Sagittula sp. P11: one gene and its partner. The protein of the gene in region 2 interacts with the protein of the main gene of each other region in a pairwise test. Links are inferred from orthologs where the notes say so. Each region holds a gene or a part of one and is shown on either strand. Other genes may lie near its edges.

Evidence for each region.
Region 1: the proteins of gyrA (region 2) and gyrB interact in binary tests that used the Escherichia coli proteins (3 or more experiments, as listed by UniProt). The link is inferred for Sagittula sp. P11 from one-to-one orthologs.

What each region holds. Positions count from the first base shown.
Region 1 is NZ_CP021913.1:2,147,078-2,150,453, reverse strand. What follows is about bases 320-3,376. They hold gyrB (DNA topoisomerase (ATP-hydrolyzing) subunit B), read right to left. Parts: upstream 3,029-3,376; coding sequence 611-3,028; downstream 320-610. Other genes in these bases: recF (DNA replication/repair protein RecF), read right to left, coding at 3,114-3,376; wrbA (NAD(P)H:quinone oxidoreductase), read left to right, coding at 320-524. Also shown: more of wrbA, read left to right, coding at 1-319. UniProt on the Escherichia coli protein: DNA gyrase negatively supercoils closed circular double-stranded DNA in an ATP-dependent manner to maintain chromosomes in an underwound state.
Region 2 is NZ_CP021913.1:4,217,880-4,221,483, reverse strand. Bases 113-3,397 are described here. They hold gyrA (DNA gyrase subunit A), read left to right. Parts: upstream 113-464; coding sequence 465-3,197; downstream 3,198-3,397. Other genes in these bases: CDO87_RS20340 (usg protein), read right to left, coding at 113-272. In the rest of the region: more of CDO87_RS20340, read right to left, coding at 3-112; CDO87_RS20330 (LysR family transcriptional regulator), read left to right, coding at 3,533-3,604. UniProt on the Escherichia coli protein: A type II topoisomerase that negatively supercoils closed circular double-stranded (ds) DNA in an ATP-dependent manner to maintain chromosomes in an underwound state.

The DNA of each region.
Region 1 (3,376 bases), 2.1 Mb from region 2 along the record:
CAGCAGAGGCAGCCGAGGCAGCCGGTGCCGAAGTGCGCCTGCGCCGCATCCCGGAAACCGCCCCCAAAGAGGTCGTCGAGGGGCAGGACGCCTGGAAGGCGCAACTCGAAAAGATGAAGGACATCCCGGAGGTCACGGCGGATGACATGGAGTGGGCGGACGGCTACTTCTTCTCGGCCCCGACGCGCTTCGGCGTGGTCGCAAGCCAGATGCGCGCGTTCATCGACACGCTCGGCGGGCTGTGGGGATCTGGCAAGCTGGCCAACAAGACCTTCACCGCCACGACAAGCGCCCAGAACCCGCATGGCGGGCAGGAGACGACCCTCCTGAGCCTCTACACCACCGCGATGCACTGGGGCGCGATCATCGTTGCACCGGGCTACACCGACGAGTCGATCTTTGGTGCCGGCGGCAACCCCTACGGTTTCTCGACCAAGCCGGACGGTTTCGACGACGCCGGCAAGGCTGCCCTTGCCCATCAGGCAAAACGGCTTGTGGAGATGACGGCCAAACTGGTCGGCTGACGAAAAAAAGAAAGGTCGCGCAAACCCTTGCGCGACCTCCACATCTTGCGAGGGGTGCGCAATGCCATGCGCGCCCCTTTTCTTTTTCAGAAGTCCAGATTCTCTACCGACAGGGCGTTCTGCTGGATGAAGTCGCGGCGCGGTTCCACCACGTCGCCCATCAGCTTGGTGAACAGGTCGTCGGCTTCGGTCATGTCGTCGATGGTCACCTTCAGCAGCGTCCGGGCGTTCGGGTCCAGCGTGGTTTCCCAAAGCTGGTCCGGGTTCATTTCACCCAGCCCCTTGTACCGCTGCAGCGACAGGCCTTTTTCGCCTTCTTCCAGGATCGCCTTGAGCAGTTCGAGCGGACCGTGGATCAGCTGTCTGCGGTCCTTGCGCTCGAGCGTCGCGGGGCTGCCGTAGACCGCCTGAAGGCTCTCGGTCAGGGTGCCGGTCCGGCGTGCCTCTCCGGAGCGGAGCATCGGGCCGTCCAGCGTCCGCACCTCTTCGACACCGCGCAGGATACGGGCAAGGCGGACGCCCTTGTCCTGCGTGATGCGACCGATCCAGCCACGCTCGTATTCCAGGGCCACGAGGTCGAGACGTGCGGCGACCTTGTCGGCGACGCCCTGCAGGTCCGAATCCACGGCACCGGGCACAAAGGCCCCGGCAATGGCGGCCTGTTCGAGGATGTGGCGCGGGTAGTGCGTCGGGAAGGCGTCGAGGACACGCTTGAGCTGACGCGCCTCCTCCACCACACGCACGAGATCCTGGCCGCCGATTACCTCGCCATTGCCCTGCAAGAGCTGCGCGTTCTCGATGCCCTGCTGGATCAGGTAGTCCTCAAGCGCGGTCTGGTCCTTCAGGTAGACCTCCGACTTGCCGCGCGCGACTTTGTAGAGCGGCGGCTGCGCGATGTAGAGATAGCCGCCCTCGATCAGTTCGGGCATCTGGCGGTAGAAGAACGTCAGCAGAAGCGTCCGGATGTGCGCACCGTCCACGTCCGCGTCGGTCATGATGATGATCTTGTGATAGCGCAGTTTCGAGATGTTGAACTCGTCCCGGCCGATGCCGGTCCCGAGCGCCATCACGAGGTTGCCGATTTCCTGGCTGCCCAGCATCCGGTCGAAGCGGGCCCGCTCCACGTTCAGGATCTTGCCGCGCAGGGGAAGGATGGCCTGCGTCCGGCGGTCACGTCCGGTCTGGGCAGAGCCGCCGGCGGAGTCACCCTCGACCAGAAACAGTTCGGTCTTCGAGGCGTCCTTTTCGGAACAGTCCTTCAGCTTGGCGGCGTTGAACGACACGTCCATCGCGGTCTTGCGGCGGGTCAGTTCGCGCGCCTTGCGGGCGGCTTCTCGGGCCATGGCGGCCTCGATGATCTTGCCGGTGATCTGCTTGGCCTCGGTTGGGTTTTCCTCGAACCATTCGCCCAGCTTCTCGTTCATCAGAGATTCCACCGCCGGGCGGACCTCGGACGAGACCAGCTTGTCCTTGGTCTGGCTGGAGAATTTCGGATCGGGCACTTTCACGGACAGGACTGCCGTCAGACCTTCACGGGCGTCGTCGCCGGTGAAGTTGATCTTCTCCCGCTTCGCGATCCCGCTTTCCTGCGCATACTTCTGCAACTGGCGGGTCAGCGCACCACGGAAGCCCGCAAGGTGGGTGCCGCCGTCTCGCTGCGGGATGTTGTTGGTGAAGGGCAGGACGTTCTCGTGATAGCTGTCGTTCCACCACATCGCGACCTCGACACCGATGCCGTCCCTTTCGCCTTCCATGTAGATCGGCTCCGGCATGACGGCCTGCTTCGAGCGGTCGAGGTATTTGACGAATTCACGTACCCCGCCCTCGTAGTGCAGCTCGATATGCAGCGGTTCGGCCGGGCGGTCGTCTTCGAGAATGATCCGCACGCCGGAGTTCAGGAAGGCCAGTTCGCGCAGGCGCTTTTCCAGCGTGTGGAAATCGTAGTCGAGGTTGGAGAAGGTGCCCGTGGACGCGAGAAAGCGCACCTCTGTGCCCTGCTCGCCCTCGGCATCGCCGACGACGCGAAGGTGTTCCGTGGTCTCGCCGTGCTCGAACTTGGCGTAGTGCTCCTTGCCATTGCGCCAGATGCGCAGCTCGAGCCAGACGGAGAGCGCGTTCACCACCGACACGCCCACGCCGTGCAGACCGCCGGAGACCTTGTAGGAATTCTGGTCGAACTTACCGCCGGCGTGCAGCTGGGTCATGATGACCTCCGCGGCCGAGACCCCCTCTTCGGTGTGGATGTCGGTGGGAATGCCGCGTCCGTTGTCGCGCACCGATACGCTGGAATCCGCGTGGATCTTCACGTGAACGTAGTCAGCGTGTTTGGCCAGAGCCTCGTCGATGCCGTTGTCCACGACCTCGTAGACCATGTGGTGCAGACCCGAACCGTCGTCCGTGTCGCCGATGTACATGCCGGGACGCTTGCGGACCGCTTCCAAGCCCTTGAGAACCTTGATGGAATCGGCGCCGTATTCGTATGCTTCGCTCGGCTGGTCGGACATGCCCATTTCCCTTGTTATTTTGCCCCGATTTATAGACTCCGGGCCGGGGAATGTCACGTCTCAGACACAAGATTTGGTATAAAGTTCAGGGTTTTGAAACTACGGATCCGGAGGGCCCTTCAGAGACCTCCAGCGCCTGCGCCCGGTCGCCCAGTTCGGCGAAAAGTTCCGGTCCCGTCCCGGTCATCCAGGCCTGTGCGCCCAAAGCGCTTATCTCGTCGAAAAGGGCGGCGCGGCGTCCGGCGTCGAGGTGCGCGGCGACCTCGTCCAGCAGCAGGATCGGCGGGTGCCCTTCGTCCGCCGCAAGCGCCCGGGCGTTCGACAGGATCAGCGAGATCAGCAGCGCTT
Region 2 (3,604 bases):
CCTCAGTGGTAGCGGAATTCACCCACCACGTTGCGCCATTCGCCCGGCGAGATCATCTTGCGGTGGGTGAAACGGATGGAGTGCAGCGGCCCCTCGATCCTGTCCTGCCAGAACTCGATGAAGCCGAAAAGCTTCGGATGGTCCGGCGCCAGGTCGTAATCCTGCCAGACGAAGGTGTTCAGCACGTTGCGGTAATCCGGCATGCGATAGAAGATCTCTGCCGTGGTGAGCCCGTAGCCTTTCAGCATCAATTCCGTTTCGGTCATCTGCATCTTGTTAGCCCTTGGAGTTTGCCGTAAGGACATGGTGCCGAGACCGTTATTACTTTTCAATGAAAACAGTGTGTTAGCAGGCATATCCGGTGGCTGCCAAAAGCACTGCACCCCGCGCCATTGCACCCCATATCCTGCATCTGATATAAGAGCGCCAACAAGATATGGCAGAATGACGGACAGGCTCCAGACGTGACCGATACGCCCGAACCCCCTGAAAACGAAGAAGAAAAGCGTCCGAGCTACATCGGCCCCTCGATCTCCATCGAAGAAGAGATGAAGTCGAGCTATCTCGATTACGCGATGAGCGTGATCGTGAGCCGGGCGATTCCGGACCTGCGCGACGGCCTAAAACCTGTGCACCGGCGCATCCTCTACGCGATGCACGAAGGCGGTTACACGCCCGACAAGTCGTACCGGAAGTCGGCGAAATCCGTGGGCGAGGTGATGGGCAACTATCACCCGCACGGCGATTCCGCGATCTACGACGCGCTGGTCCGCATGGCGCAGGACTTCTCCATGTCGCTGCCGCTGATCGACGGCCAGGGCAACTTCGGCTCCATGGACGGCGACCCGCCGGCGGCCATGCGTTACACCGAAAGCCGGCTGGCGAAATCCGCGCTGCAATTGCTGGTGGATATCGACAAGGAAACCGTCGATTTCCAGGACAACTACGACGGCAAGGAACGTGAGCCCACGGTTCTGCCGGCCCGCTATCCCAACGTGCTGGTCAACGGCGCCGAAGGCATCGCCGTCGGCATGGCGACCCGCATCCCGCCGCACAACCTCGGCGAGGTGATCGACGCGACGCTGGCGCTTATGGACAACCCCGACCTCAGCTCCGAGGACCTGATGGAATGGGTCAAGGGCCCGGACTTCCCCACCGGGGGCATCATGCTGGGCCGGTCCGGCGCGCGGAAGGCCTACCTCGAAGGGCGCGGGTCGGTCATCATCCGTGCCGCCACCCGGGTCGAGGAGATCCGCAAGGACCGCTATGCCATCGTCATCAGCGCCATCCCCTACCAGGTGAACAAGGCCACGATGATCGAGCGCATCGCCGAGGCCGCGCGCGACAAGAAGATCGAGGGCATCGCCCACGTCCAGGATGAATCCGACCGCGATGGCGTGCGGGTCGTGGTGGAACTGAAGCGCGACGCCACCGCCGAGGTGGTGCTGAACCAGCTTTTCCGCTTTACCCCGATGCAGACCTCCTTTGGCTGCAACATGCTGGCGCTGAACGGCGGCAAGCCCGAGCAGCTCACGCTGCGCGGTTTCCTGTCGGCGTTCCTCGACTTCCGCGAGGACGTGATCGCGCGCCGCACCGCCTACCTGCTGCGCAAGGCCCGCGAACGGTCTCACGTGCTGTGCGGTCTGGCCGTGGCGGTGTCGAACGTCGACGAGGTCGTGGCGACGATCCGGTCGTCCGCCGATGCGGCGGAGGCCCGGCAGCGGCTGATGGAGCGGCGCTGGCCCGCGCACGAGATCCTGCCCTACATCGCGCTGATCGACGATCCGACCCACAAGGCCAACGAGGACGGCACCTACAACCTGTCCGAAACGCAGGCCCGTGCGATCCTCGACCTGCGCCTGCAGCGCCTGACCCAGATCGGTGTCAAGGAAGTCACCGACGAGCTGGAAGACCTGGCGTCCAAGATCAAGGACTACCTGGAGATCCTGTCGAGCCGCGAGCGGATCACCGGCATCATCCGCGAGGAAATGACCGCCATCCGCGACGAGTTCGCCGTGCCGCGCCGCACGGAGATCGTCGACTGGGCCGGCGACCTCGACGACGAGGACCTGATCGAGCGCGAGGACATGGTCGTGACCGTCACCGCGGGCGGCTACATCAAGCGCACCGCGCTGGCTGACTTCCGCGCGCAGAAGCGCGGCGGCAAGGGGCTGTCCGGTGGCGGGCTGAAGGAGGACGACGTCGTCACGACGCTGTTTGTCGCCAACACCCACACGCAGCTTCTGTTCTTCACGACGGACGGCATGGTCTACAAGCTGAAGACATGGCGCCTGCCGCTGGGCGGACGCACGTCGAAGGGCAAGGCGATCGTCAACATCCTGCCGATCCCGGCCGGTGTCTCCATCGCCGCGATCATGCCCGTGGACCGGGACGAGGACGAGTGGGACGACCTTCAGATCGTCTTTGCGACCTCCAAGGGTTCGGTCCGCCGCAACCGGCTGTCGGATTTCACCAACGTCATGCGCAACGGCAAGATCGCGATGAAGTTCGAGGGCGAGGACGAGAACACCCGCCTGATCAACGCGCGCATCTGTTCGGAGGATGACGACGTGATGCTGGTCACCAACTCCGGCCGGGCGATCCGTTTCCCGGTGCCGGAGGTGCGGGTCTTCAACTCGCGCAATTCGACCGGCGTGCGCGGCATCCGCCTGATGAACGGCGACGAGGTCGTGTCGATGTCGGTGATCCGCCACTTCGAGGCGGAGTCGGACGAACGTGCCAGCTATCTCAAGATGCGCCGCCTGATGGCCGGCGTGACAGACGACGAGGCCGGCGACGAGGAAGGCGATGCGGACACGCCGCTGCCGCAGGAACGCTATGCGGAGATGTCGGCGGTCGAGAACCTGATCCTGACCGTCACCGCCAAGGGCCTGGGCAAGCTGTCGTCCTCGCACGATTACCCGGTGCGCGGACGTGGCGGCCAGGGTGTCACCGCGTGGGAGAAATCCATGCGCGGCGGCGATATCGTGGCCTCCTTCCCGGTGGAACAGGGCGACCAGATCATGCTGGCGACCTCTACCGGCCAGTCGATCCGGGTGCCGGTGGACGGCATCTCGTTCCGGTCGCGGAGCGCGGGCGGCGTGCGGGTGTTCAACACCGGCGCGGGCGAAACCGTGGTGTCCGTGGCATGGATCGCGGACCAGGCCGACGAAGAGCCCGAGGACAGCGCCGACTGACACAGTCGGCCTATGCGAGAGATCGTCACGGCCCGGCCCTGCGCCGGGCCGTTTGCTGTTCCGGCAACCGTTTTCCGCCCGGTCGAATCAACCTTTGGATGTAGTTTCCGCTGCGTTAACTTTTGGTTCACGATTGGTTTAAACAACGAAAACAGGTACATGCCGCCTATACTTTCGAGACGTCGGTGCCGTGCATATTTCGCAAAGTCGTCATTGCAGCTTTGTCTCGATCTACCTAAAGTTTATGGAAACGTGCGGCGCCCTGGCGGGCATCACGTCCTGCAAACCGGGTCTTCACCCCTCAAACCTGCCAGGCTGGCCCTCGGGAAACTGCAATGGAAAACTGGGACGATCTGAGGTTTCTCGTGGCCCTGGCCCGCACCGGCACGATGAAGGCGGCCGCCCTG